3 regions of the Actinopolymorpha sp. B11F2 genome follow, and region 3 is predicted to be linked to each of the others. Evidence: predicted binding sites of a transcription regulator. Region 3 holds the regulator's gene; each other region holds the start of a gene.
What was found. The regulator LexA, encoded in region 3, represses DNA repair genes until DNA is damaged. The targets are predictions, from matches to a motif close to TCGAACANNTGTTCGA.

Region 1 (9,594 bases), 300 kb from region 3:
CTGTGTGGGTGTCGCGGCGTTTCCCGAGGGCCACCCGGAGGCGGTCAGCCTCGACGCCGACGCCGAGTTCCTTGCCCGCAAGGCGGCGGCTGGTGCCGACTTCGCGGTCACCCAGTTCTTCTTCAACGCCGACGACTACCTCGCCCTGGTGGAGCGGGCGAGCCGGTACGGCTGCGACATCCCGATCATTCCGGGAATCATGCCCGTGACGAACGTGCGCCAGATCCAGCGGTTCGCGACACTGTCGGGCGCGGAGTTCCCCGGCTGGCTCGCCGACCGGTTGCTGGCGGTGGAGGACGACCCGGCCGCCGTACGCGCGATCGGCGTGGAGGTCGCCACCGACCTGTGCCTGAAGCTGCTCGCCGGCGGCGCCCCGGGCCTGCACTTCTACACGCTCAACCGGTCGACCGCGACCCGGGAGATCTACTCGAACGTCGCCCAGGCCGGCGTTCGCCACTGACGGTCCGGCGCGTTCGCGCGGCACCTCACGCACGGCCGATCTCCGTGGCGACCGCCGCGGCTCCCAACAGCACCTCGGGCACACCAGGACCCGGATGCGCCGTGGCGCCTACCATGAACAGCCCGCGCACCGCCGTGTGGTTGCGGGCGACGCCGAGGCCCCGGACGGCCCCCCGCCACGCCGGTCCGTAGCTCGTCGCCTCGCCGTCGACGCGGGCGACGACCCGGTCGCGGATGTCCCACCCGCGCCGGGCCAGGACGTCCAGCGGATCCGCGGTGATCCCGGTTCCCCCGTTGCGGTGCACGATGACGCTCACCGCGCGATAGCCCGCCGGGGCGAGGCTCGGGTCATCGGGTGCGCGCACCACCACCGTCGGTGACTCACGGTCGTCGTCTCCGTGGAAGACGGTCTCGTGCAGGAGGTCGTCCGCTGCGTCGGCCAGCCCGACGTGGACGAGTGGGGAAGGCGACGCGTCCCGCAGCGTCCGGACGGAGCGGCGCATGGCCCACGGCGGCCGGGCCAGGATGCCGCGGGCAACGGTGCGTACGTCGACGCCGGACACGACGACATCAGCCGCCAGGCGCTCACCGCCACGCAGCTCCACACCAGTGACGGCACCGTCGCCCCGGATCGCCACCGCCTCGGCATCGAGACGTACGGTCACGGCACGTTCGTCGAGCCGCTGGCCCAGGGCGTCGACAAGGGCGCCGAACCCGCCCGCGCAGGTCCAGATGCCGAACGTCCGTTCGACGTACGCCCGCACCGCCGTGAAGCTTGGCGCGTCCGCGGGGTCCGAACCCGTCGCGAGCACCGGATACTCGAGCAGCTTCCTGGTACGGACGTCGGTCAGTCGGCGCCGGGCAAAGGCCCGCAACGACCGGCCGGGAGCGAGGGCCCGCACCCCATGGGGGCCGAGGCTTCGTACGCCGGAGAACGGAACCTCGAGCACCCGGGTCCGCAGCGACTCCCAGGTCGGGGCGAGGTCGTCGACGACCGCCTCCCAGGCCGCACCCGCGGTGGAGCCCAGCGCTGCCTCGACCGCGCGTCGTTGGCCGGATCTGCTGCCCACTGGAAGGTCAAGAGCGGTGCCGTCGGGGAAGACGTGCCGGCGCGGCGTGGGTAGCGGCGCGAGTTCGAGGACCCGCTCCAGCGGTCGGCCCGACTTGCGGAACAGGTCACGCAACGTGGCCGGCAGTGTCACCGCGGCTGGTCCAGCATCCCAGCGGAACCGGCCGACTGCGCGGTCGTCGTGTTCGGCCGTACGCACGACGCCGCCGAGGCGGGAGGAACGCTCCAGCAGGGTGACGGCGTGTCCCAGCTTGGCGAGGCGCGCGGCTGCCGCCAGGCCGCCCAGCCCGCCTCCGATCACCACGACCCGAGCCACAGACGTCGGAGCGTAGTCGTTCGCGGACGCCCGGCGTGTCGGGGGTGCCCAGGGATTCCCCTGGGGAACTACCTAGGAACGAATGAGTACGTCGCCGGATAGTCGCGAAACCTTCCAGTCGCGAGGATTTCGGACATGGAACGACCACGGCCGGTGGCAACGCGCGGCGGACAAGGACAGCCCTAGTCAGGCGGCGCGACAGACACCTCGGCGGCCGAGGTTGCGAGCGGTGGAGCGGTTGGGCCCCCACGGGGGTGGGGCCCAGCCGCTTCGCCATGTCTGGGGTGTGCGGCGCCGCGCAGGCCGCCCCGCCCGGGAGACAGCCCGCGCGGACTCTGTGGGGCCGACGGCCGGATCACCTGCTGCCCGACACCCACCGGCGCGTCGTGCCCGCGGCGCCAGGCCCTGTGGGTGAGCGTGCAGCCCGACGCCGTACGTCAGCGCCTCGTCGACGCCGAGATCCCGTGCCGGCGGCAGGACGCTCGACGACGCCGGAGTTGTAGCCGGTTCGCCGCTGGAGTGGGCGGCCCACGGTCCGGGGCGACCGCGCCCGGCCACGGCTCATGATCAAGAGGTAGAAACCGGGGAAACATGGCCCGCGATCGCCAGGTTTCCGCCTCTTGATCAGGAACCTGGATCTCGGGACGGTTGGCCGCCAGCCGCCAGCCGCCAGCCGCCAGCCGCCAGCCGCCAGCCGCCAGCCGCCAGCCGGCAGCCGGCGGTGGCCAGCCGGCGGTTGTCGGTGGTCCCTGCGAGACTCCCGGCCGTGATCGCAACAGGGCAGCGTGCCAAGTCCTCAGGCCGCGGCGACGGGTTCTTGACCTGGTTGTCGCGCCGGGCTACATTTGCCATTGTTCGAACATGCGTTCGATCTCGTCCGTCGGGGAGTCGGGTCCCCGGCGGGCGAACTGCCCGGTGCGACAGCTCGACCCTGTCGCGGCGGGCGCCAGTTGGGTCCGGGCGAGGTGCGCAGGGCAGGGGAAGTGCCTCGCCCGGCGGCTGGTGCGACGAGCTCGAAGCCGAGGTTGTCGCCGGGCGCGTGCCGACTGCGTTGCGTCGGTGCCGTCCGGCTTTCGTGAAAGGAGTCCCGCATGCGGACGCACGCGACACCTGAGTTTCAGGCACCGCTCGGACCGGGCGTCTTTGTCGCGCTGGAGCGTGCCCGTGCCTCCCTCGCCGAGGCGGAGTTGGCCGCGACGCCTGCAGAGCGCTACGTCGCCGCGCACATCGCGGCGCTGCGCACCGCCGCCGCGGTCCTGGCCGGACGGTCCAGGCCAAGCGGCCGGCGCGGGCAGCGCGATGCCTGGACGATGCTCGCCCGCGTCACGCCGGAGCTGGGTGAGTGGGCGGCCTTCTTCGCGGCCGGCGCGGGTAAGCGGGCGGCCGCCGAGGCCGGTCTGCGTCAGGCGGTGACCGACCGGGAGGCGGCCGATCTCGTCCGCGATGCCGAACGCTTTCTGGCAGACGTCGAACGGCTGCTCGAACTCCCGCATCAACCGCCCCTGCCGAGGGACGGAGACCTCCTCGACGAGCCGGGCGAGGTGAGCCGCGCCGCCGTGCCGCAGCCGCGGGCACGCGACACGGCCGCCTGACCTCTGGGCGCCTGGACAAATAGGCTGGTAGCAGTTGTCCATGCGAACGAGGAGGCACAGTCCCGTGCCCGAGTGCGGCCGGTCCGCTGATGGCTCTGACCCCCGCGCGCAACGTGGAGAGGCGGCCAGCGGCGCGGGTCATCGTCGTGCCGTCCGCAGCGAGGTGGTCTGGCGCCTGGTTCGCACGATCCTGGCCGAGCAGTCCGCCGTAGCCGGGCACGCCCAGCTCGACGTCGTCGACGCTGGTGGTGGCACTGGTCACCTCGCCGTTCCGCTCGCCGAGCTCGGACACCGGGTCACCGTCGTCGATCCCAGTCCTGACTCGCTCGCTGCGCTGAAGCGGCGGGCCGACGAGGCAGCGGTCACCGGTTCCGTCCAGGCTGTGCAGGGCGATGTCACGGACCTGCCGGAGCTCGTCGGCGCGGCGGGCGCCGACCTCGTGCTGTGCCACAGCGTCCTCGAGGTCGTCGATGACCCGGGCGCTGCCCTCGAGTCGATGGCGGCTGTCCTGCGCCCAGGCGCCGCCCTCAGTCTGGTGGCCGCGAACCGGTACGCCGTCGTCCTGGCCAAGGTCATTGGCGGGCACCTGTCCGACGCCCGCGCCGTCCTGGCGGAGCCGGCCGACGGGTGGCAGCCGGAGGGGCCGACGCCGCGCAGGTTCACCGCCACCCAGCTCCGCCGGGCGGTCGGGAACGTCGGGCTTGTCGTCCTTGCCGAGCACGGTGTGCGGGTATTCGCCGATCTGACCCCAGCGACCCTCGCCGACGAGCCGTCGGCCGCCGCGGCACTGCTCGAACTCGAGGCAGCTGCCGCGGAACACCCGACGTTCCGTGCCATCGCGACCCAGATCCACCTGCTTGCTCGGCGAGTGTGATCAACCGCTGATCGTCAGGTACCGTGTGACCCGCGAGCGACCATCCGGGCCTGGCTCATATGCGTGACATATGCGGAACAGTGCGCCGGTAACCGTCGAACGTGAGAGGTCGGCTACCGTGCTGGTCCAAGCCTGCTTAGACTGCATCTAGGCCCCGAAGATCGAACACAGCAAAGCTCGAAACACGGCAGTGTCCCGTTGGAGGTCAGGTGCCTCTCTCCGACCACGAGCAGCGGTTGCTCGAGCAGATGGAGCGGGCCCTTGCTGCCGAGGACCCTAAGCTCGCCTCGGCGCTGCGAGGGGTCGATCTACGCACCCGACAACGCCGCCGCGCAGCACTCGGTGCGGTGGTGTTTGTTGTCGGCATGGTGCTGATGCTCGGCGGCGCGATCATGATGACGACCGGGCGCAGTGTCGCCGCCTACATCGTGGTCAGCGTGCTCGGCTTCCTTGTCATGCTGGTGTCGGCCTACTACGTCGCGACCAGTGTGCGGCACATGCCCGCGGCCGGCGAGATGTCCAAGGTCGTCCCCATTCGCGGTCGCGGCGGCCGGCGACCCAAGGCCAAGGCGAAGGCGAAGGCCAGTGGGACGTTCATGCAACGCATGGAGGAACGCTGGAGACGACGCCGCGAGTCCGGCTTCTGACCGACTCGCTCCTGTGACCTGGCTCTCAGGCCCGGCACTTGGCGGAGAATCCGCGTCCTGCCGCTGTTTCCAGGGCGGCAACCTTTCAGGGCGGCACCCTTAGGCGACAGACACCCTTGAGGGCGGCAACCGTTTCCACGGCAGCGCTGCCACACTCAGTGCGCCGCTGGTGTCCTCCGGCGGCGCCAGGGCAGCTGGAGCACCTGCCTGACCGAGCGTGCGCCCGCGGTGTCCATCCGGTCGAGCAGCCCGAACAGCGGACGCCATAGCCGAGGTAGTTGGCGGCCCAGCGACGGGGGCAGCAGCAGGGCCCGCGCCTGCTGAGCGCGTGAGCCGGTAGACCGCAACGCCTGCGTCACCGCCTTGAGCGATTCGGTGACTTCGCCCGCCGAGCCGGGATCGGGGGCGTACCGACTCCGCTCCACGGCCTTGACGACCTCCTGCAGGCTTGCAACAGCGTCCTGGGGGACCTTGGGCCGCAGCCGGGCGCCGGTGGCCCGCGGGGTCGCGGCATCGTCCCAGGTCAGCCCGGCGTCGATACTCGAGTCGGCAAGTTCCCGCCAGGCCCCCTCGACCAGTCGGCCCGGCGGCTGGCGTGGCGACAACCTGATCTGCCGGATCGCCGTGCGGACGAGGAACGGCACCGCCGCGACCAACAGGACGCCCGCGAGGATCAGGACCGGAACCGGACTGATGCCCGGGTCGACAGGTGTCTGCGGAGCGCCCCGGAGCGGGTCGTCCTCACCTGGCAGCGGCGCGGGACTGGCACTGCTGGTGGTGTTCTGGCTGGGGTCGTCCGGGTCGACTGTCGTCTCTGGGGTCGGAGCCGACGGGGTGTCCGAGTCCGGGACGGTCCACGACGGGGCGAGCCCGGTCTGGGCCTGCGGTGTCGGCTCGAACCGCACCCACCCATAGCCGGCGAAGTACAGCTCCGGCCAGGCGTGCGAGTCGTGCGCGGTCACCAGCCAGCGGTTGTCCGGCTGCCGGGTGCCGGCCATGTAGCCCACACCGACCCGCGCGGGGATGCCGAGCGAGCGGGCCATGATCGCCATCGTCGCCGCGAACTGCTCGCAGTAGCCGCGCTTGTCGGCGAGGAACTCCAGCATCGCTGGTTCGCCGTGCCCTGACTCGACGTTGATGTCGTAGGAGAAATCGGTACGGAACCAGCTCTGCAGCGCGATCGCCTTGTCGTAGTTGGTCTTCGCATCGCCCACCTGGCGAAGGGCAATGTTCTTGACCTGTTCGGGAAGCGGCGGCAGCTCGGTGTAGCGGCTGAACACCGCCTCCGGCGCGAGACCTGCGGCATCGAGCTCGCCTGGCTTGAGTCCGAGCTTGAGCGTGCTCACGTCATACATCAGACCGGCCGAGCTCTTCCCTCGGCTCACGATGTCGAGCGTGTCGGGGTCGTAGCCCCACTCGCCAGGAGCCTTGAGCGTGGTCGCGGGATACGGGGACGGCAGCCAGCGCGACTCGAGCGCATCGGTGACCTGGAACGTCGTACGCACGTTGGTCCGGGGGACCGACTGGCTGAGGCCCGGAGGGTCGGGCAGCCGACTGGACTCGCCCGGTTCGTTCTCGATGTTCCGGACACTGCGCTGGGACGGACGCCACCGCTCGCCGTCGAACTCGTCGAGCGTGACGAGCTTGATGTAGTCGGGTGTGTCCGTCGTGGTGCGGTAGGTGAGGACGGGGACGTTCTGGGGGAGCCTCAGGTCGCGCCGGAGGTCGACGATCGGGTTGTCGACCTTGATGGTCTGGCCGCTCGTGCCGAAGCCGCCGCCTTCCCCCTGGCCGAAGATCCCTTCCGGAAGTGCCGGCATCAGGGCGGGTACCACGACGGCGAGTCCGATGACCATCGCGCCGACGCGGCGGCCGGTCTGGCCGAACAGCGACGCCTGCACATTGTCCTGCGGCCCGGCCACGTCGTCGGCGATCCCGATCACCCGGCCCCATCGACTCAGGCGTTCGCGGCTCTCACTGACGAGGAGGATGACGTAGCCGATCGCCGCCGGAATGAACGCCAGCGCCGAGATGCCGCCTGAGACGGTGGTGGCCGGGATGCTGTAGAGCAGCAGCAGCGGAAGTCCCGCCCAGGGTGCCAGACGGAAGGTGGCGCACATGGTGTCGACGGAAATGGCGACGAGGCCGATGCCCAGGGCCGTCACCATGGCGAGATCATGGTCATAGGGCACGGGCGCGGCGTACCGGACGACGACGAGCAGCCCTTCGTTGATGCGTTCGGTCAGAGCTTCGACCGAGTCCCCGCTCGGCAGGAAGCCGAACCGGAGATCCTCGTGCGCATAGACCAGGATGAACGCCCAACCGAGCGCCGCCAGCTGGCCGAGCGGGACGAGCAGGTGGGGAGTGCCGAGTTGGCGAAGGCCGAAGCCGGTGGCCCCGACGAAGAGCAGGACGAGCACCGCGGACCCGAGCCATTCCTGACCTTGGTAGGCCGGAAGCAGCGCCAGACAGGCGAGGAACGTGGCGGCCACTCCCGCGATGGTGTTTCGCAGTGCTTCGTTCACGTCGCCGGTCCTCCCACCATGTCGCCCCGCGGGGATGTGGGCCCGTCGGCCGTGGGCACCGCACCCGTGAGGGGAGGGGCGGAGCCGTCCGCCGGCACGCCGACGGTCGGGTAGCCAACCGGTCTGGTGGCGCCACTGGCCGGAGCGGAGGAGGACCCGCCCTGCCCGTACCCTTCGCCGACGACGAGCTGGGTCCAGACGTGCGGCACCGGGTCACCCGAACGCGCGACGACGGTCCGCCAGCCACCGCCGCGCAGGATCCGCAACGCTTCCGAGAGCTGCTCGGCGACCGCCGCGGGTGAGCGCTCCTTGGACATGGCCCAGCTCGGCGCGTCGACGACGATGGCCAACCCGGACGCCGAACGCTGCCGGATACGGACCATGGCCTCGGCTTCGAGCGGTGTGATGACGCCCAGGACGGCGATGAGCAGGCCGTACGAATTGTCGTGGGGAAGGCTCAGCGAACCGTGGGTGAGCTGGCCGACCGACGACGGGCCGACCACGGCCAGCGCGTCGAGCAGGTGCCCCTCGGCCTCTGCGGACGGACCGGACTCCCGGGCGGCCGTGGCGACGGAGGCGCCGGCGTCGGTTGCGAGCCGCAGGGAGTACCCCCGCCGCAGCAGGTGGGCGCCGATCGACGCCGCGGCGCTGACCGACCACTCGAACGAGGACGCCGGTCCGCTGCCCCGGTGACCGATGCGGCGGGTGTCGAGGATGACCGTGGCGCGGCTCTGCCATGGCTGGTCCTCGCGCCGGACCATGAGCTCACCGCGACGGGCGCTCGACCGCCAGTGCACCCGACGCAGGTCGTCGCCATCACGGTATTCGCGGACGGTGACGTCTTCTTCGCCGTCGGCCGCCGCGGCGCGGGGGCGGCTCTCCCCGTTGGTCGCCCACTCACCGCCGATCCGCGCCGAGACGAGCGGATGGACCTCCGGTGTCACGAGCAGCGTGTCCTGTGCCTTGAACGAACGGGTGAGCTCGACCAGGCCGAATGGATCGGTCACCCGCAGCGTCAGGGGGCCGAGCGTGAAGCGCCCCCGGACGTCGGAACGCACCGAGTAGCCGACGTCGCGGCGCCACCGGGCGGACATCCGGTCCAGGACGAACCGGGGCCGCGCACCGAGGACGTATGGCACGTGGTCCTCGAGCAGCAGCAGCCCGGTGGGCATCCGGCCGACGTTCTCCAGCCGCAGCCGGACGTGACTGGCTTGGCCGACCGGAACACGCACCGGTTGGATCGTGCGGCTGGCCGCGATCCGGTAGCGGGTCCGCGCGACGACGAGGACGGTCACGATCGGAAGCGCGATCAGGAAGATCGCGACCCTGAGCAGGTCCTTCTGGCCGAGGGCGAGAGCACAGACGGCGGCGGCGACTCCTGCGGCGACGAACGCACGGCCGCGGGTGGTGAGGGAGGAGAACCGGCCGCCCATCGGGCTCACCGGGCGCGGCGCTGGGGGTCGGGTACCGGCACGGTACGGACGAGGTCGGAGACGACCTGTTCTGCCGTACGACGCGCGATCTGGGCCTCGGCGGCAGGCAGCAGCCGGTGGGCCAGGACGGGGATGGCGAGAGTCTGGATATCGTCCGGCAGGACGTACTCGCGGTCGTCGAGCGCGGCCGCGGCCCTGGCCGCCCGGATCAGGTGCAGCGTCGCGCGCGGCGACGCGCCGAGTCGGAGATCAGGGGAGTGCCGGGTGGCGGTCACGAGGGCGATGGCGTACTGCTTCACCGCCTCCGCGACGTAGACCCCCTGCACGATGTCGATGAGCTTGGCGATCTCGCGGGCGTCGGTGACGGGTTCGAGATCGTCGAGCGGCGAGTTGGCGCCGTGGGCGTCGAGCATTTCCAACTCCGCCTGCGCGCTCGGGTAGCCCATCGAGACCCGGGCCATGAACCTGTCCCGCTGTGCCTCCGGCAGGGGATAGGTGCCTTCCATCTCGATCGGGTTCTGCGTCGCGATGACCATGAACGGCAGTTCGAGGTGGTACGTCGTGCCGTCGACGGTGACCTGGGCCTCTTCCATGCACTCGAGCAGGGCCGACTGCGTCTTGGGCGAGGCACGGTTGATCTCGTCGCCGACCACGATGTTGGCGAAGATGCCACCGGGCC
Region 2 (9,594 bases), on a different contig from region 3:
TGCGGCCGCCGCGGAGACGGTGATCGCCTTGCCGTAGCCGTGACCGCGATGTTCCCGGTGCACGCCCATCGGCTCGAGCAACCCCGGGCTTCCCCGGACCGGCCGACCACACCGTCACCGCGGCAACCGCGTTGCCCCGGTCGTCGTACGCGACCAGACACCGGGCGTCGGCGTACGGCAGTCCGGCCGCCATCGCGTGCCAGCGCCCGTCCGTGAACGTCGACCTGTCGAACGACGCCCGCTGTACGGCGGCCCGCATGTGCGCCTGCTCCGGCCCGACCACCTCGATCCGCACGTCTGGGTCCTCCACCGGCTGCGTGAGGTCGCGGCGCAGCGGTGTCCGCGGCTCGTCGGAGTTCCAGCCGGCTTCGAACAACAGATCTTGGGCCAGTGCGCCCAGAGGCGCTTCGACGTTGACGGTTCCCTCTCCCAGTACGCCGCCCCCCGGCTCGGTCACGTCCCGGGTTCAGCTGTTGCGCCAGTTCCTCGTCCCGCCGAGCGTCTGGCGCGATCGTCAGCCGCAACAGCTGGGGACCGTCAAGCAGCCCGACGGCGAGAATCTGCCCGTCCCGGCTCCAGGTCCGGACCGCCACGGCCGTCGCCGCTGCGCCGAACCGCCAGAACCAGCCCAGGTCGCCCGGATGCAGTTGCATCGGCGCCCCGTCGTACTGCCACTCCCGCAGCACGCCCACAGCCTCGCTCAGCCCGTCGACTCCCGGCTCGCCCCGCACAATTGCCATACGCCGATCACACACCACCGGGTCGACAGTCCGCGCCTGGTTTTCGGCCGTCCGGCGTGGTGTGGCCGGGCTCAGAGAGGTCATAGGCACGCACCATGACAGACACGCTCGAAGCCTTGGCGTTGGCGCAGCACACTGATGGGGTAAGGGCTTGCAGGGCCAGCTTGGGTCGCAAGCGGTTCGCTAGCCGGACGTCGCGTCGCGTTCGCTTCTTTGGGCGAGCCTCTGGGCTTGCCCCGCGTGGATGTCGCTTACCCATTCCCAGCCGGGCTTGGCCGATGGGCCGATCCGCGGGTCGTCGGGAGCATGGCCGTCACGCAGGGCTTGCACGTACGCGCGGTCCTGTTTGATCCGTGCGCGTACCTGATCAGCTCCGCCGACGGACCCATGACCGGGGATGAGGACATGGACGTCGTCCGCCACGTCCTCGAGCAGCCGCAGCCCAACGAGGTAGTCCTCGATCGGGTCATTGGTGCTGTTGAAGTCGTCGAGCATCGGAATGAAGACATCGGACAGCGTGTCGCCGGCGACGAGAACACCGCGTTCCTCGATCAACAGTGCCGCATGGCCCGGGGCATGCGCCGGATGCTCGATGATCCGGACTCGAGGGCCATCCCAAGGAATCTGCGCAGTTTCGGCAGGCAGGGCGGTGATGAGGCCGAACGGGTCCAGCGGTATCTCCTCGGCGATTTCCGGCGGTAACCCCTCGGCGACGCGGGCCTTCCAGTCCGCGTTCGACCGCAGGTCTCGCATCTGAGCCGCACAGCGGGCTGTGCCGTAACGGGGCGCTTCGCCGAGTTCGGCGTGCCAGAGCACGTGATCCCAGTCAGGATGCGTCGAGAAGCCTGCCGCGACGGTCTGGCCCCACTCGCGAAGGTCGTTCGCGAGGCAGGTCATTTCATCGCCTGTTATCCCAGGGTCGATGAGCAACACGCCGGCCCTGCCCTGCACGACAACGGTGTTGTTCTGGAGTAACTCGCTCTGGTGGACCAACACACCTTCCGCGACCTGCGTCAGCATGCGGCTCCTTCCGCTTGTGCTTCTTGGTGTCGATCCTCACGCATGTGGGTTGACCTCGGCTGTGGTGAGGTCGGCGAGTCGTTGTGCGGTGTTGAAGTGGGGGGTGAGCCGGCTCTTGGTCAGGGCGAAGGAGGTGCCGGTCGCGGTGTCGGCGTAGACGTAGCTGCCGCCACCACCGACCCAGCCGAACGTGGTAGGCGTCTGTTCCATGCGAGTACCGATTCGGCCGAGCGGATAGCCCAGAGCCAGCCGCGCATGGTTACCGAAGACCTGGTCGGTGCCTTCGAAGGCCACCGCCGTCACCTCCTGGAGTTGGCGGGAATCGATGAGCCGACCGTCGAGCACCGCGGCGTTCATGGCAGCGATTCCCCGGGCGGTGAAGGTGCCGACCGACGGGATGTCTGCTTGCAGGATGTCGTGGCTGTTGCCCATGGCCGCGGTCGGTTGCAGTTCCCAGGGCGCCAGAATGGCATCACCGTCGGGTCGGGCGATCGGGGGTGGTGCGGCGTCTTCGAGTCGTGCCAGGCGAGCCAGGTCGGTTCGGGGCACACCGAAGTACAGGTCACCGTCGATACCCAGGGGCACGCTGATCCACTCGTGCAGGAGTTGCCGCATCGGTTTGCCAATGACCCGGCGTGCGACCTCGCCGAGGAGGAAGCCGAAGGTGAACGAGTGGTATCCCGTCTCGGTCCCGGGTCGCCACCGCGGTTCGGCGTCGGCGATCGCGGTGCAGACCCGCGACCAGTCAGTCAGGTCGGCAGGGCCGAGGCCACGAGGCATCGCCGGCACGCCGACGGAGTGTGTGAGCACGTGGCGAAGAGTCGCGGTCGCCTTGCCGTGGGCACCGAACTCTGGCCACAGGTCGACCACTGGTGTGTCGTATCCGACGGCACCGGTCCTGACGAGCAGATGAGCGATCAGCGACGTCATGACCTTGCCAGTAGAGAAGCTGAAGAACGGGGTCTGCGGGTTCACCCTGCGCCCGGTCCGGCCGTCGGCGATACCGGCGACGGCGTCGACGACAAGCGCACCGTGGTGATAGACGGCAACCTGCAAGCCGGTTTCGGCTCCGGTGTCAACGAGTTCGTCGAGAACGGCTTGAACCTTCTGCTGCAGTGAAGGCATCATCATCACCCCTTTGGCCACGTGTAGCCACTCAACATGAGAGAGATATGCCTGCCGCGGCGTGCAGGCCCACCTGGGTCACAGGTCGCCGGTCAGTACGGCTTTGCCCGTCTCGCCCTCGAAGGGCACTGAGGCGTGCTCGTGGACGATCTTCCAGCCGTCGTCGAGTTTGCGGAGGCAGCTGGTCGCGCGTACCCACATGCCGACTTCCGTGCCGTCGAGCATGGTGCCGCTGATCCGGACCAGGAAGTGGCAGAACGCGAGGTCGGCGTTCGTCGTGATCGTCAGGTCGCGGATCTCGTGGCCGATGCCGGTGCGGTACGCCGCGAGCCACTCCTGCTTTCGAGCTGTCGTCTCGGCGCCACGATGGACGAACGGGGCGACGGCATCGAACACCACGACATCGGCGTCGTTCGCGGCAGCCAGCGTGGCGGCGTCCTTGCTGGAAAGCGCCTGCGTGCGGGCCTCGAACAGCTCGCGGATCTCGGCTTCGGCGTTCGGGTCGTTCGTTCTCTGCACTGTGGACACTCCCTTCAGGACTGGTCGAGTTCGCGGCCGAGCGCGTCCAGCCAGTCGCCGGTGCCTTGTTGTCGCCACTCGGGCTGTTCCTGGTCGTCGAGGAAGGTGTCCTGTTCGGTGAGCACCAGGTGCGTGCCGGTGCCGTCGGAGACGAACTCCACGGTGGTCACCGACACGGTCGCCAGCACACCGCGGCCGTACAGCAGGGTGGTGTAGACGATGCGCTCGTCGGTGAGGATGTCGCGGTAGACCGACTCGGCGACGATCTCTGCCCCGTCGTCGGTGCGTCCGTGGGCGGCCTCCGCGCCGCCGACGCGGAAGTCGAGGGTGTAGTCGGCGTCGTCGGCGGCGAACCATTTCGCCTTCGTGTCCCGATCGGCCCAGGCCGCGAAGACCTGTGCGGGGGAGGCGGAGTAGGTCCGCTCCAGCGTGAACGTGCTGTGCTTCACCGAGTGCTCGGTCATGATCTGGGCTCCTTCGATGGGTCGTCCGGTGGTGTGGTGGTCGTGGTGTGGTCGGTCGCGCTCTCGCCGAGGACGTCGCCGAGGCGGTCGAGGCGGTGCTCCCATGTCGTTCGCTGGAGGCGCAGCCACCCCTCGGCGCGCCGCAGGCCGGATGGGTCGATCTGGCAGGTGCGGACGCGTCCGGCCTTCTCCGATCGGACCAGCTCGCTCGTCTGGAGTACCTGAAGGTGCTGGACCGTTGCCGCGACCGTCACGCCGAGGAGGCGCGCCAGCTCACTCACCGTGGCCGGGCCGCGGGTCAGGCGCTGGATGATCGCCCGCCGGTTGGCCTCGGCGAGGGCGTGGAACACCCGATCCGCGGCGGCCGACTCATGGTTAAGCATGCACTTAACTGTAGGGCGCCTCCCCAGAAAGTCAAGTCGTCGCTTAAGCTTTTGCTCTCGGCCCAACCGAGCATGGACATCTGCCGCGGGCATCGGTGTCAGGTCATCGGCCCTCGAGGTAGGCCTGCCGTGGCGTGAGGTCACCGAGGATCTGGGCGGCCTGATCGCGTTGGAGAGCTGGCGGTTCCTGCGTGGGGCATGCCCGAAAGCTTGACGCAGTAGAGATTGACACCATCGAACGTACGTTCGATGATGGAGTGGTGGCTGGTTCTGCGCAGGGACGCACCCTCGACGTCGTACGCACGTCGGCAAGCCAGCCTGCCGTGGCCGAACGCACCGGATCGAAACCCGGCATCGCGGACCACAGTCGGGCGAGGCGCAACCGTGCGGCGGTGGTGGAGGAGCTGCGGGCCGAGCTCGCCGCCCGCCCGGCGACTGCCACGGGATCCGGCCGGGCGGTGCCCACCCTCCCCGCGCTCCCGGCCTTCGGCGACCTGCTGCCCGAGCGGGGACTTCGCCGGGGCGCGAGCTATTCGGTCCAGCGTTCGGCCATGCTCACCATGGCGCTCCTGGCCGGAGCGTCCCGGGCGGGCTCCTGGTGCGGGATGGTCGGGATGCCCGGTTTCGGCGCGGAAGCCGCGGCCGGGCTGGGCATCGACCTCACCCGGGTCATCCTGGTCCCGGCGCCAGGACGACAGTGGCTCAACGTTGTCGCGACCCTGGTCGACGTCCTCGACCTCGTGGTCGTCCGCCCACCTGCCCGCCCCTACGACGCGGAGACGCAGCGGCTGGCCGCCCGAGTACGCGAACGCGGCGCCGTCCTTCTCGTCCAACGCCCGGACTGGCCGGGATGCGAACTGCGGATGGCGATCACGTCGAGCACCTGGCACGGCCTCGGCGCCGGGCACGGGCACCTGACGTCTCGCGAGGTGACCGTCGAGGCGACCGGGCGGGGCACCGGCGGGCGACGTCGTACGACCCGGTTGTGGCTGCCCGACCGCGCCGGGGACGTCCGCGTCGCCGGACCTGCGGATCGCGCCGACCTCGCTCCGCTCACCGAGCTTGCTGAGCTTCCCGACCTTGCTGACCGTCCCGGTCGCACCAGCCTCCCTGGCCGCCGGTGGGAGCGCGCGGGATGAACGCCGTACGCACGATCGTCGTCTGGTTCCCCGACTGGCCGGTGACCGCGGCCGGGCGAGACACCGGGCAACCACCGGACGCTCCCCTCGCGGTCCTCGACAAGGGGCAGATCTTCGCCTGTTCGCACGCCGCGCGCGCGCATGGCGTAAGACGCGGGCTGCGGGTCCGCGAGGCGCAGGCGCGGTGCCCTGACCTGGTGACGTTGGCGTACGACCCGGCTGTCGACGCCCGGGAGTTCGAACCGGTCGTCGCCGCGATCGAGGCCCTCGCCCCTGGCGTCGAGGTCATCCGACCGGGGCGGTGCGCGCTCGCGGCCAAGGGGCCGAGCCGCTACTACGGCGATACGTTCGGGCAGATCCTGCGTACGCACCTCGAGGAGGCCGGCCACAGCTGCGTGATCGGGATCGCGGACGGGCCGTTCGCGGCGGAGCAGGCGGCGCGGCTGGCCGAACGCTCCGGCGAACGGGAGCTGGCCTTCCCACCCGGGGAGTCGGCCCGCTGCCTCGCCTCGCTCCCGGTCGACACACTCGACCGGCCCGAGCTCGTCGACCTGCTGCGCCGGTTGGGTATTCGTACGTTGGGTGCGTTCGCCGCGCTGCCTGCCCGACAGGTGCTGGCCCGGTTCGGCAACGACGGTGTCGCCGCGCACCGGCTCGCCGCCGGCCGTGACGACCGGCCGCTGGCGACGCGGCGGCCGCCGCCCGAGCTGGCGACGGACGCCGCGTTCGAGCCGCCGGTCGAGCGGATCGACCAGGTGGCGTTCGCGATCCGCGGCACCGCCGAACGCCTGGTCGCCGGGCTCGCCGAACGCGAACTGGTCTGCACCTGCCTCCGGGTCGAGATCGACACCGAACGCGACGAACCGCGCAGCCGGCAGTGGCGGCATCCGCGGTGGTTCAGCGCGGCCGATGTCGTCGACCGGGTGCGCTGGCAACTGCAAGGGACCAGCACTCGTGCCTCCGACGGCTCGGACGGCTCGGACGGATCGGGTGGCGACGCGGCTGGTGGCAGGCTAACCGAGGAACTGACCTCCGGTGTCGTACGCGTCCGGCTGATTCCCGACGACGTGGCGCCAACCGGGGCGTACCAGGACGGTCTGTGGGGCGACCAGGCACCCGACGAACGCATCCACCGCGCCTTCACCCGGGTGCAGAGCCAACTCGGGCACGAAGCGGTGGTGACCGTCGTTCTGTCAGGAGGGCGGGCACCGGCCGAACGCATGACGTTGGTGCCGTGGGGCGACGACATCGCACCTGCCCGCCCGACCGGGCAACCGTGGCCGGGGCATCTCCCGCCTCCTGCCCCGACCACGGTCCTGGCCACGCCCGAACCCGTGCGGGTCCTCGGTGCGACCGGCCACCTGGTCGAGATCAGCGAACGCGGTGCCTTGTCGGAGGACTGCCGCCTGCTCGAGCGGGATAGCTCTGACAACTCGGTCATCACGGGCTGGGCAGGTCCCTGGCCGGTCGACGAGCGCTGGTGGGATCCGGTGGCGGCCAGCCGCTGCGCGCGATTCCAGGTCGCATGCACTGACGGGCGGGCGTTCGTCCTCCGGTACGAAGCCGGCACCAGGTCCACCGCCGACCCCCTCGCCAACAGCATCAGCAGCGTCTCTGGCTCCAACGGCCATTCTCCCGACGGGACCACCTCCTCTGGGAGCAATGCCAGCAGCATCCCTGACGCTGACGCCCGCTCCAGCACCGGAAACCCCAGCACCGGAAAACCCAGTGCGGGCACGAGCGCTCGGGGTACCACGGCCTCCCACGTGCAGGACGCTGAAACCGGCCGGTGGTGGATCGAGGCCTGCTATGACTGAGCTCCTCCTTCTCTCCACCTGGCGCGCCGCTCATGATCATGCGTCACTTTCAGGGCTTTTTCGGCGTGAAGAAGCCCTGTTTCTCACGCATGATCATGAAGCCGCCACCGGATTCACCGGCCGACCCATCCGAGGGCGGCACTGATGGGCTGGGACAACCCGCAGGTCCCGTGGTCGGAACTCGAACGCAAGCTATCCGGCCGCCGACGCCCCGGCGGTCCGCCACCACACGCCGACGGCGGCGACAGCCCGGCGTGGACCTCCGTACGCCCGCCGTACGATCCTCCGCCCGAGGACCGTCCGCAACGCCCCGACGGCCCGGTCGTTCCGTACGCCGAACTCCACTGTCATTCCAACTTCAGCTTCCTCGACGGTGCGAGCCATCCCGAGGAACTCGTCGAGACCGCCGTCGCACTGGGCCTCCAGGCCCTCGCACTCACCGACCACGATGGTCTCTACGGTGTCGTACGCATGGCCGAGGCCGCCGAGCTCGCAGGCTACGACCTCGCCACCGTCTTCGGCGCCGAGCTCTCCCTCGAGCTTTCCCAACCGCAGAACGGCATTGCCGACCCGGAGGGCAGCCACCTCCTGGTGCTGGCGCGCGGCGAGGAGGGTTATCACCGACTGGCCGGCGCCATCACCGAGGCGCAGCTGCGCGGTGGCGAGAAGGGACGCCCTACCTATGACCTCGAGGACCTCGCCGCGCGCGCGAACGGCGAGTGGGTGATCCTCACCGGCTGCCGCAAGGGCCTGGTCCCACGCGCCCTCGAGCACGGCCACGCCTCCCTCAGCAACACCGGCACCCTCAGCAACACCGGCACCCTCAGCAACACCGGCACCCTCAGCAACACCGGCACCCTCAGCAACACCGGCACCCTCGGCGTCCATGCCGGCAGAGGCCGAGCCCACGCCGACGGCATGACCGCCGCCGACCGCGAACTCGACCGGCTCATCGCGTTGTTCGGCCGCGACAACGTAGTCGTCGAACTCATCGACCACGGCTACCCGCTCGACACCGACCGCAACGACGCCTTGACGGAGCTGGCGAAGGCCCGGCGGCTTCCCGTCATCGCCACCAACAACGTGCACTTCGCCACGCCCGACCGGCGTCCACTCGCGACCGCCCTCGCCGCCGTACGCGCCAGACGCAGCCTCGACGAGATCGACGGCTGGCTCCCCGCCGCCGGCACCGCCTTCCTGCGCTCGGGTGCGGAGATGGCCGCCCGGTTCGCCCGCTATCCCGGCGCGGTGGCCCGCACGGTCGACTACGCCAACCAGCTGGCATTCCCGCTGCGCAAGGCGAAGCCGAGACTCCCCAAACAGAACGTCCCTGACGGCCACACACCGATGAGCTGGCTCCGCAAGCTCGTCTTCGACGGCGCCGACGAAATGTACGGTTCGTACGTCGGTAAAGCCCGCGACGACGCCTACGCCCGGTTGGAAAAAGAGCTCCAGGTCATCGCCGAGAAGGATTTCCCCGGCTACTTTCTCATCGTCCACGACATCGTGACCTTCGCCCGGGAGCGCGGAATTCTCTGCCAGGGCAGGGGATCCGCCGCCAACTCCGCGGTGTGTTACGTGCTCGGCATCACCGCGGTCGACGCGATCTTCTACAACCTTCCGTTCGAACGGTTCCTCTCCGCCACCCGCGAGGAAGAGCCTGACATCGACGTCGACTTCGACTCCGACCGGCGCGAGGAGGTCATCCAACACGTCTACGAAAAGTACGGCAGGCGCAACGCGGCACAGGTCGCGAACGTCATCACGTACCGGCCGAAGATGGCGGTCCGCGACATGGCCAAGGCGTTGGGCCACAGCACCGGACAGCAGGACGCCTGGTCCAAACAGGTCGACGCCTGGGGCAGCGGTGTGGCGACGGTCGAGACGGACGTACCGCCCGCCGTGGTGCAACTCGCCGAACCCCTGCTGAGGTTTCCGCGACACCTCGGCATCCACTCCGGCGGCATGGTGCTCACCGAACGCCCGGTCGGCGAAGTCTGTCCGATCGAGCACGGACGTATGAAGGATCGCACGGTTCTGCAATGGGACAAGGACGACTGCGCATGGATGGGCCTTGTCAAGTTCGACCTGCTCGGCCTCGGCATGCTCGCCGTCCTGAAATACACGATGGACGACATCGAGGCACACCTGGGCGAACACTGGGAACTCGCGACGATTCCCAAGGAGGAGCCGAGCGTCTACGACATGCTGTGCCGCGCCGACTCGGTCGGGGTGTTCCAGGTGGAGAGCCGGGCGCAGATGGCCACTCTGCCTCGACTTCGCCCACGACGGTTCTACGACCTCGTCATCGAGATCGCGCTGATCCGGCCCGGGCCCATCCAGGGCGGCGCCGTCCACCCGTACATCCGTCGCAAGCTCGGTCAGGA
Region 3 (9,594 bases):
ATCGAGTCGTCGACCGCCAGGATGAAGCAGGCGCTCACCTGCTGCGGCGACGGCGTGCCGACGTTGAACCAGACGGGGCTGTTGAAGCTGAAGTACTGGTGCAGCAGCATCCAGGTGAGCTCATGGTCGAAGATCTCGGCGTCGGCGGGAGACGCGAAGTACCCGTGCTCCTCGCCAGTCCGTCGGTAGGTCTTGACCACCCGGTCGATGAGCTGTTTCAGGCTCTGTTCCCGCTGCGGAGTGTCGACGGCACCCCGAAAGTACTTCGTGGTGACGATCGTCGAGGCGTTCACCGACCAGAAGTCGGGAAACTCCACGCCCTTCTGGCTGAAGACGGTCTCGCCGGTCTTCCAGTTCTGCTGTACGACGTCGCGGCGCTCCCAGGTCACCTCGTCGTAGGGGTGCGAACCGGGCTTCGTGAAGACCCTCGAGATCTTCAGTCCCTTGTTCGTACGTCCCCTCGCCCCCCCGCGGGTTGAGCCGCTCACCGTCTCCGTCATGCTGCCTCTCCTTGGTTCCTTCTGGTGTGTTGGTGTTCCTGGGCCGGACGCTTCCCCTCGCCTGCCCAGGAACGGGTCTGTGGCGAGCCGTCTCCACCTGGTCCCGTTCGGCCGTCGTGGCCCAGCTCCTAGGGGTGGGCGGATTCCCGCTCGGGTGTGGGTTCGGGAACCGTCTCGGCCCGCTCGGCGCGCAGAAGCGCGATCTCGGTCTCGAAGTCGGACAGGCTCGCGAAGCTCCGGTAGACACTTGCGAACCGCATGTAGGCGACCTCGTCGAGTTCCCGCAGCGGCCCGAGGATCGCGAGCCCGACCTCGTGCGAGGGAACTTCGGCCGAACCGCTAGCCCGGATCTCCTCCTCGACGCGCTGTGCGAGGAGCGCGAGGGCATCTTCGTCGACGGGCCGTCCCTTGCACGCCTTGCGCACACCGGCCGCGACCTTGTCCCGACTGAACGGCTCGGTCACTCCGCAGCGCTTCACCACGGCGAGGGTGACCTGTTCGACGGTCGTGAAGCGACGCTCGCACTCAGGGCACTGGCGACGGCGCCGGATCGCGGTGCCGTCGTCGGTCGTACGACTGTCGACGACGCGACTGTCGAGGTGTCGACAGAAAGGGCAGTGCATGACGCGCGCTCCTCGGGGTCCAGGCGGCGGGGTGATCAGATGATCGGGCCCTGCCGTCGAGATCTGCCCGACATGTCCTGGTTCGGGGCCCAGATCGCGCTGTCCCTGGGGATGAGACTGTGGATTCCCTGGGGAGAACCTGTGGGCTTCGAATCACAACCTGTGGACGACTTACAACTCTGTAACTACCACATCTAGGGGTACCGTACGTCGGTCGCCCAGACCCATGCAAGCTTCGGCGCGCCGGCGACACTCCTCTCCCCGCGTCGCTGCAGGTCAGGTGGCGCAAGGCGGGACACAACCCGCGATAGCCGGGCGTGTCGCCGGCCAGACCCTCGGGGCGGCGATGTCAGCTACCGGAACGAACTGGGACCACGAGTGACTGGCCCATCTCCAGGTCACCGGCGCTCGTCAGGCCATTGAGCCGGGAGATCTCCTCGACCGTGGCCCGGATGTCGGCATCAGGATCCACTCGTGCGGCGATCTCCCACAGCGTCTGCCCTGGCGCCACCGTCACCGTCCTGGTCCGGACCGACTGACCACCGTCAGAGCCCGCGTCGGCGGCCGACGCGCCCTGCAACAGGACCACCGAGCCGAGGACGCCGAGCGCGAGGAAGACCAGCGTCATCACCAGAACGGCGACCCGGCCCCGCCGGGTCAGGGTGACCGGCGCCTGCGCGGGCCCACCCGCCACCAGCCCTCGATGACACGCCCGTACCAGCCGCGGCCGTGGACCGCGCCGGGCTCGCGCCGGAGAGCGCTCGGCGGCGCCCCTGCGGGGGACCCCCTCGAGCCGCCCACTGTCCGACAGTGCCTCCGGGAGGTGGGGCGCGCTCGCCCGAGAGGTCCGCCGGGAACGGAACTCGTCGATGTGCACGACTGGCGCACTGCTACTCATGTGCCGACCTCCTACGGCGAGGGAACGAACCTCGACCTTGCTCGACGTCGAACGACTGTTCGATCGAACGTCTGGACGATTTTCTACACCACCCCACCGACAGCCCGCCAGACCGCAGGGTCGAAAATAGGTTCGAGGCCACAGGTTCTCCGGTGGGAGAGGACCAGCCCCGCCCACGTCGGCCAGGCAGACCGTCCCATCGGCCAGGTGGGCGCGAGCGGCGTCCTGCACGGTCCGCGACACGCTCGCGACACGCCGTCGAACAGATGTTTGAAAGTGGATGACGGAGGCCCTACGCTCCTCGATGTGGGCACCCGGCGGGAACCCGGGAGCCCTTCCTGGAAACCCTCGGAAGGAGAACACCGCTATGCCCAAGCGGAAGAAGTCCGATCGCGACTCCTCCACCGCGGCCGTGCGCGAACTGCCCGACGGGCCGCCGGACGCCACCGGCCTCACGCCCAGGCAGCGCCGAATCCTGGAAGTCATCCGCGAGTCGGTCGAAAACCGGGGATATCCACCTGCCATGCGCGAGATCGGCGAGCTCGTCGGTCTGACCTCGTCCTCATCGGTCGCCCACCAGCTCCGCGTCCTCGAGACCAAGGGATTCATCCGGCGCGACCCCAACCGACCCCGCGCGCTCGAGGTCTTGTTCCCCGACACTCACCGCCGGGCCGTCTCGAGTGCCCGGATGACGACGTACGACGAGACCGACAGCGGTGACGCTCATCCCACGCCGGCGTTCGTGCCCGTGGTAGGCCGGATCGCCGCCGGTGGACCGATCCTCGCCGAGCAGGCTGTCGAGGAGATCATGCCGCTCCCCCGTCAGCTGGTAGGCGAGGGTGAGCTGTTTCTGCTCAAGGTCAAGGGCGACTCGATGGTCGAGGCGGCCATCTGCGACGGCGACTGGGTGGTGGTTCGCCAGCAACCCACGGCCGAGCTGGGCGAGATCGTGTCCGCGATGATCGACGGTGAGGCCACCGTCAAGACCTACAGCCGGCGCGGCAAGCAGGTGTGGCTGCTGCCGCACAACCCGGCCTATGAGCCGATTCCTGGAGACGACGCCGTGATCCTCGGTAAGGTCGTCGCGGTCCTGCGGCGCGTCTGACCTGTCAGGGTGCCGCGCACACCACCTGACGACCGGGAGAAGCATGTCAAACTCCACGACGGGGACCGACGCGACGTCAGGAGCTGACCACGCGCGGTCCGCTGTCCCGCACGATCCACCGCCGGCGAAGGAGCCGTTGGCCCCGAACGACGGCAAGAGCCTGGTCGTGGAGGTCGAAGGGATGCGATGGGCACGCATCCCCCTCCAGACCGAACTCTTCGCCCGCGGCGACGACGTGCCGGCCCGCGTGACGGCCTACGTCCGCGACGCCGCGCGCCTCGTCGCGGAGAGTCCCCACTTCAGCGGGGTCTTCGAGGGACCGTGGTACGTCGTGGTGAGCGAGAAGATCGTGGCGATCTCGCAGGGACGGTCCTACTTCACCTGGGAGATCGACCCGGGGCCTGCGGCCAGGGTCCTCTCCCGGCTGGTCCAGCGCACGCCGCACGGCATCGGACTCGGCAGCCCTTGGACGATGCAGCTGGCGATCAACGAGGCGGGCCTTCCCAGGATCCTGGCAGCGGCAGCAGCCAGTGTCGTCGGCAAGGCCGTCCGCCAGCGCGGATGGTTCTACGTCGTGGCCGGGCACCGGGTCAACGCGATCGACGGCCCGACGTCCTATTCGGCGTTCCCGTCCAATGTCTCGGCGAAGCTTCCGCCCAAGGACCCTGGCAAGGTGGCCGCGGCCATCACCGACGCCGTGACTGCCCAGCTCCCCGAGGACATCGCCGGGACGCTGGCGGGCACCGTCGTCATCGACTCCAACGACCTCGGCCGTGACGTGTTGGGACACGACACCGATCGCCGCCCCGGCTTCTTCTGCGAACTGTTCCGGGACAACCCGTTCGGTCAGGGCCGCCAACAGACCCCGATCGCGATCTGCGTACGCATGCCGGACTGATCAGGCGTCGCGGGCGGCGCGCAAACGCTGCAGCGCTCCGACGGCGACGTCGCGGTCGGGCGTGAACCACATCGGTGGCAGTGACGCCCGCAGGAAGCCGCCGTAGCGGGCCGTGACCAGCCGGGGATCGAGCACGGCGACCACCCCGCGGTCGGACGAACGCCGGATCAGCCGGCCGACGCCTTGGGCGAGCAGCAGTGCGGCATGGGTCGCCGCCACCGCCATGAAGCCGTTGCCGCCGGCCTCGTCGACGGCGCGCTGCCGGGCCGAGGCGAGCGGGTCGTCGGGGCGCGGGAACGGAATGCGGTCGATGACCACGAGCTGGCAGGTGTCGCCCGGCACGTCCAGTCCCTGCCAGAGCGACAAGGTGCCGAACAACGACGTCCGCGGCTCGTCCACGAACCGGCGATGCAGCTCCGCCAGCTGCCCCTCGCCCTGGCAGAGCACCTCGAGGCCGAGGCGTTCCCGAACCGCGGCCGCGGCGTCCTGCGCGGCGCGGCGGGACGAGAAGAGGCCGAGTGTCCCGCCGCCCGAGGCCTCCATGAGCTGTGCCAGCTCCTGCAAGGTGCGCTCCGAGATGCCACCACGCCCCGGCGGCGGCAATCGTCGGGCGACATAGAGGATCGCCTGCCGGCCGTAGTCGAACGGCGAACCGACATCGAGCGCACGCCACGGCAAGGGCTCCACGACGTCCGTGCCCGCCGCCGCGGCCGCGTCGGTGGAAGCGCCGCCGGGTTCTGCGATCTCACCGCCTGTGTGACTGCCAGCCGCACGACCTGGGCGGTCACCGCCTGCGCGGTCACCAGCTGGGCGGTCACCAGCTGGGCGGTCACCATCCGGGCGGTCACCTTCTGGGCGGTCACCGCCTGCGCGGTCACCATCCGCGCGGTCACCTTCTGGGCGGTCACGATCGGGCCCGTCACCTGTTGGCTGGTCGCCCGCCGGTTCGTGGCCTTCCGGCGGATCAGGGAGGCGGTCGACCGGTCGCAGGCCCACCGACCGAGCCGCCGCGTCGAAGTCGCCGCCCAGCTTCAACGTCGCCGAGGTGAGGATGCAGGTCCGCTCGGCCATCAGGTGCACCCGCAGAAGGCCCGACACGGACAGCGGCGCCACGCACAGTTCAGGCCCTCCACGCTCGCGTTCGGCCACCCACACGACGTCGTGGGGCGACATCGCCGCGATCCGATCGGCGATGTCACGGACCTGTTCGACGTAGGCCCGTGCCTGGCGGCGTCCCGACTCCTTCTCGGCATCGCCCCCGGGGTCCTTCTTCTCACCCGGGAACGCCGACCACGCCGCACGTGCACTGTCACGGACGAGCGCGACCGCCGTGGCAAGCTCGCCACCCAGGGACTCCACGCGGCCGAGCGACGCCGAGGCGAGGGCAGCGCGCAGGGTCTCGCCCGCGTCCTCCAACGGGTCGGCTTCGCCGCCGTCGCAGAAGGACCGGGCCCGGCGCGCCGCGCGCTGCACCATGCCGGGCGCCAGCTCCGCCGACGCCGTGCTCGTGACCCTGGCGGCCAGCTCGTGCGCCTCGTCGACGATCGCGACGTCGTAGTCGGGCAACACGGGGACGTTCTCCAGGGCGTCGATCGCCAGCAGTGCGTGGTTGGTGACGATCACGTCGGCGGCCAGCGCACGCTCCCGGGCACGCTCGGCGAAGCACTCGTCGCCATAGGGGCAGCGCTGTGCGCCCAGGCACTCCCGCGACGACACCGCCACCTGCGCCCAGGCGCGGTCCTGGTGGGTCGGCGCCGCGTCGCGGTCGCCGTTGCCCCCGGTCTGTGCCTCGTTCTTCGCCCAGTTCCGCAACGTCAGGACCTGCCGGCCGAGCGGCCCCGTGTCGACTCTCTCGACCAGCGCTCCCTGCTCGTCGGGTACGCCGTCACGAACCCGGTGCAGACAGGCGTAGTTGTGCCGTCCCTTCAAAATGGCGTACGACGGTCGCCGGCCGAGCCTCTTCTCGATCGCATCCACCAGCTGGGGAAGGTCACGGCCGACCAGCTGCGCCTGCAGCGCCAGCGTGGCCGTCGCCACCACGACCGGGCGGCGCTCGCCCCCACCCGGATGCAGGAACGCCGGAACGAGATAGGCGAGGGACTTCCCCGTACCCGTTCCGGCCTGCACGACCAGGTGTTCACCACGCTCCATCGCGCGCGTCACGGCCTCAGCCATGACCACCTGTCCGGGCCGCTCGGTGCCGGCGAGCGCGGTCACAGCGTCCTGGAGCAACTCACGCACACGGGGATCCGGCCGGTCCGACGTCGATGGCGGGGCGTCGCGGGAATCCCGCGCTGGTTCGGCCATCCCGCGAGGTTATACCGCCCGGGTTCCCCGCCGACGGCCCCTCATGTGGTGGGATTTGCTCATGACCTACGACGCCGTACCGCTGATCCCCCGCGCGGTCCTGTTCGGCAATCCGACGTACGCCACCCCCACCGTCTCCCCCGACGGCACCCGGCTGGGCTACCTCGCTCCTGACGAGGGCGTGCTCAACGTGTGGGTCGGCCCGGTCGACGAACCGGACCAGGCGACGCCAGTGACGCGTGATCGCGGCCGCGGGATCCGGGTCTTCGGCTTCTGCCACGACGACCGGACGTTGTACTACCTGCAGGACGAGGGCGGCGACGAGAACTGGCGCCTGCACCTGCTCGACCTGGAGTCCGGCGCCGAGCGGTGTGTGACGCCGTACGACAACGTGCAGGTGCGGGTCCTCGGCCACAACCGCTGGCACCCGACCACGATGCTGCTCGCCATCAACAGGGACAGGCCGGAACTCCATGACGTCTACCGCCTGGACCTCACCAATGGCGAACTGGAGAAGATCCGGGACAATCCCGGCTACGTCGGCTGGCTCGCCGACACAGATCTCACTATCCAGGGTGCGGCCTCGGTGACCGAGGACGGCGGTGTGGTGTTCTTCCTCGCCGACGAGGATGGCGAGTTCCATTCCTGGCTGGAGGTTCCGGCCGACGACGCCAACACCACCAGCCCGGTCGGGTTCTCCCGCGACGGCACCACGCTTTACCTCGTCTCCTCTCTCGGCGCCAACGCGGCCCGGCTGGTGAGCGTCGACCTCGCAACGGGCAAGGAGACTGAGCTCGCCGCCGATTCCGCGTACGACGTGGACGGAGTGGAGTTCGACCCGGAGACCCGCGTGCCGCAGGCCGTGATCTTCGACAAGGATCGCAAGTCCTGGACGTTTCTGGACGAGGCGTACGGCCAGGCCGTCGAACAACTCCGGAGCTCCCTCGGCATCGACGGCGAACTCGGCATCAACCGCACCGAACGCGACGACCGGCTCTGGATGGTGTCGGTCATGCCGTCCGACGGCCCGGTCCGCTTCTACCTCTACGACCGGTCGACGGGCGGCCTCCGGTTCCTGTTCGCGCACAAGCCGGACCTCGGCGGGTACGCCCTCGCGCCCATGGAGCCGTTCGCCTTCACCGCGCGCGACGGCCTTGAGATCCACGGCTACGTGACGTTCCCGCCCGACGTCGAACGCGAGCACCTTCCCGCGGTGCTCAACGTCCACGGCGGTCCATGGGCGCGTGACGCCTGGGGCTACAACGCCGAAGCGCAATGGCTCGCCAACCGCGGCTACGCATGTGTGCAGGTCAACTTCCGCGGGTCGACGGGCTACGGCAAGGCGTTCGGGAACGCCGCCGACAAGCAGTGGGGCCGCACGATGCACACCGACCTGCTCGACGCCATCGAACACCTCGGCGGACAGGGGTACATCGACCCGAACCGGATCGGGATCATGGGCGGTTCCTACGGCGGGTATGCCGCACTGGCGGGTGCCGCCTTCACACCCGACGTGTTCCGCTGTGCGGTCGACCTGTGCGGCCCGTCCAACCTCCTGACTTTGCTGGCCGCGGTCCCGCCGTACTGGAAGCCGATGGTCGCGATGATGTACGCCAAGGTCGGCGACCCCGAGACCGAGAAGGACATGCTCTGGGAACGCTCCCCACTGTCCCGGGTCGAGGACATCTCGATCCCGGTCCTGGTGGCGCAGGGTGCGAACGACCCGCGGGTCAAACAGGCCGAAGCGGAGCAGATCGTGGAGGCCCTGAAGAGCAAGGGCGTTCCGCACGAATACCTTCTCTTCCCGGACGAAGGGCACGGCCTGGCGCGGCCGGAGAACCGCGAGGTCTACTACGCGGCAGCCGAGCGGTTCCTGGCCGAGCACCTGGGCGGGCGTGCGGAGGGCTGAGCCAGCCTCCCAGCGCGTGGTCCCGGCTGCGGACCCACTACGCCACTTCGGCCGCCGGACCGCCATCCAGCCGTCCGTGCGACGCCCACCACGCGACACCGCCTGCCCGACCGCCATGTGTCCGCCCGCGCGACGCCCACCACGCGACACCGCCTGCCCGACCGCCATGTGTCCGCCCGCGCGACGCCCACCACCCCCCCGGCTGCCTGTCCGCCGTGCCACCAGGCACGAGGCCGGGCGCCGAGCGGTTGGACTTGAAAACCCGGTAAGAAACTGATCGCACAAGCGGCGCGACTTGCCCGGATCGGGCATGGTGGAAGCATGTCGTCTGCGTACTCGCCGCTGCCGGACCGGCGCGGTGCCGGCAACCGCTTCGGTGATCCCGGCGTCGCCGGTCTCAAGATTTTGGTCCTGTTGGTCGGGTTGATGTGGGCCAGCGAGTTCCTCGACACGTTCCTCGGCGGGGCGCTCGACGGTTTCGGCATCCAGGCGCGTGACTCCGACGGCCTGATCGGCATCGCCGCCGCGCCGTTCCTCCACGCGGGGTTCGGCCACCTGATCTCCAACACGATCCCGCTGCTCATGCTCGGCGCGATCATCGCCGCGAGCGGCGCGGCCCATCTGCTGGGCGTGACCGTCGTCGTGGCGCTGGTGAGCGGGATCGGCACGTGGCTGACGTCGCCGCCCGGCTCGATCACGGTAGGCGCCAGCGGGATCGTGTTCGGCTATGCCACCTACCTCATCGTGCGGGGTATCTTCAACCGCAGCCTGGGCCAGCTCCTGATCGGCGTCCTGGTGGTCGTCTTCTGGGGCGGTGCGCTCCTCAGCGGGCTCCTACCCCAGGCCGGGATCTCCTGGCAGGGACACTTCTTCGGCGCCGTCGGCGGCCTCATCAGTGCGTGGTTGCTCAGCGGTTCTCCGCGGCGGCGTACCACGTCTTCCCGCTCCACCAGCTGGCGCGCGTCCTAGCCCGTGACGGGGCGGTAGGGATACACCGTCCCTCGTCTCCACCGCAGCACGTCACCCGCGTCGTTTCCCACATGGGCGGGCGCGGCCGAGCGGCGACGATCCCTCACCCGCCGGCGAAGCCGGTCAGGGCGGCCGCGAGGCCTGGGTTGACCCGCGCGCGCAGCCTGGTGCCTTCGGGGGTGTGCTCGATCTCGAGTACCTCGCCGTGCTCATGGACCTTCGCCACGATGTCGCCGCGTGCATAGGGCACGAGCGCACTGACCTCGACCTCGGGACGCGGGAGTTCGGTCCCAATCGCGTCCAGCAGTTCGGCGATGCCGTGTCCGGTCCGGGCGGAGACAATGACCGATCGGGGGACCAGCGTCTGCAGCCTGGCCAGCTCCAC

Region 1: ABN034_RS02115 (SAV_6107 family HEPN domain-containing protein) is a predicted target of LexA. The motif match lies at 2,700-2,715, and genes of this name have one in related genera.
Region 2: imuA' (DnaE2-dependent mutagenesis accessory factor ImuA') is a predicted target of LexA. The motif match lies at 4,486-4,501, and genes of this name have one in related genera.

The regions. Positions count from the first base shown of each region.
Region 1 covers NZ_JBEFTX010000001.1:461,626-471,219, reverse strand. Annotated here, with positions in the region: gene metF (methylenetetrahydrofolate reductase [NAD(P)H]) at 1-460, shown strand, start outside; gene ABN034_RS02120 (phytoene desaturase family protein) at 486-1,844, opposite strand; gene ABN034_RS02115 (SAV_6107 family HEPN domain-containing protein) at 2,936-3,436, shown strand; gene ABN034_RS02110 (methyltransferase domain-containing protein) at 3,501-4,310, shown strand; gene ABN034_RS02105 (SCO2097 family morphological protein) at 4,520-4,957, shown strand; gene ABN034_RS02100 (transglutaminase TgpA family protein) at 5,113-7,482, opposite strand; gene ABN034_RS02095 (DUF58 domain-containing protein) at 7,479-8,915, opposite strand; gene ABN034_RS02090 (AAA family ATPase) at 8,921-9,594, opposite strand, start outside.
Region 2 covers NZ_JBEFTX010000011.1:146,740-156,333, forward strand. Annotated here, with positions in the region: gene ABN034_RS20410 (GNAT family N-acetyltransferase) at 1-69, opposite strand, end outside; gene ABN034_RS20415 (MBL fold metallo-hydrolase) at 924-1,760, opposite strand; gene ABN034_RS20420 (serine hydrolase domain-containing protein) at 1,797-2,885, opposite strand; gene ABN034_RS20425 (YybH family protein) at 2,964-3,404, opposite strand; gene ABN034_RS20430 (SRPBCC domain-containing protein) at 3,419-3,868, opposite strand; gene ABN034_RS20435 (ArsR/SmtB family transcription factor) at 3,865-4,251, opposite strand; gene imuA' (DnaE2-dependent mutagenesis accessory factor ImuA') at 4,512-5,390, shown strand; gene ABN034_RS20445 (DNA polymerase Y family protein) at 5,387-7,207, shown strand; gene ABN034_RS20450 (error-prone DNA polymerase) at 7,352-9,594, shown strand, end outside.
Region 3 covers NZ_JBEFTX010000001.1:763,365-772,958, forward strand. Annotated here, with positions in the region: gene ABN034_RS03460 (vitamin B12-dependent ribonucleotide reductase) at 1-500, opposite strand, end outside; gene nrdR (transcriptional regulator NrdR) at 629-1,123, opposite strand; gene ABN034_RS03470 (LysM peptidoglycan-binding domain-containing protein) at 1,473-2,021, opposite strand; gene lexA (transcriptional repressor LexA) at 2,389-3,126, shown strand; gene ABN034_RS03480 (hypothetical protein) at 3,170-4,024, shown strand; gene ABN034_RS03485 (ATP-dependent DNA helicase) at 4,025-6,331, opposite strand; gene ABN034_RS03490 (S9 family peptidase) at 6,393-8,240, shown strand; gene ABN034_RS03495 (rhomboid family intramembrane serine protease) at 8,562-9,209, shown strand; gene hflX (GTPase HflX) at 9,313-9,594, opposite strand, start outside.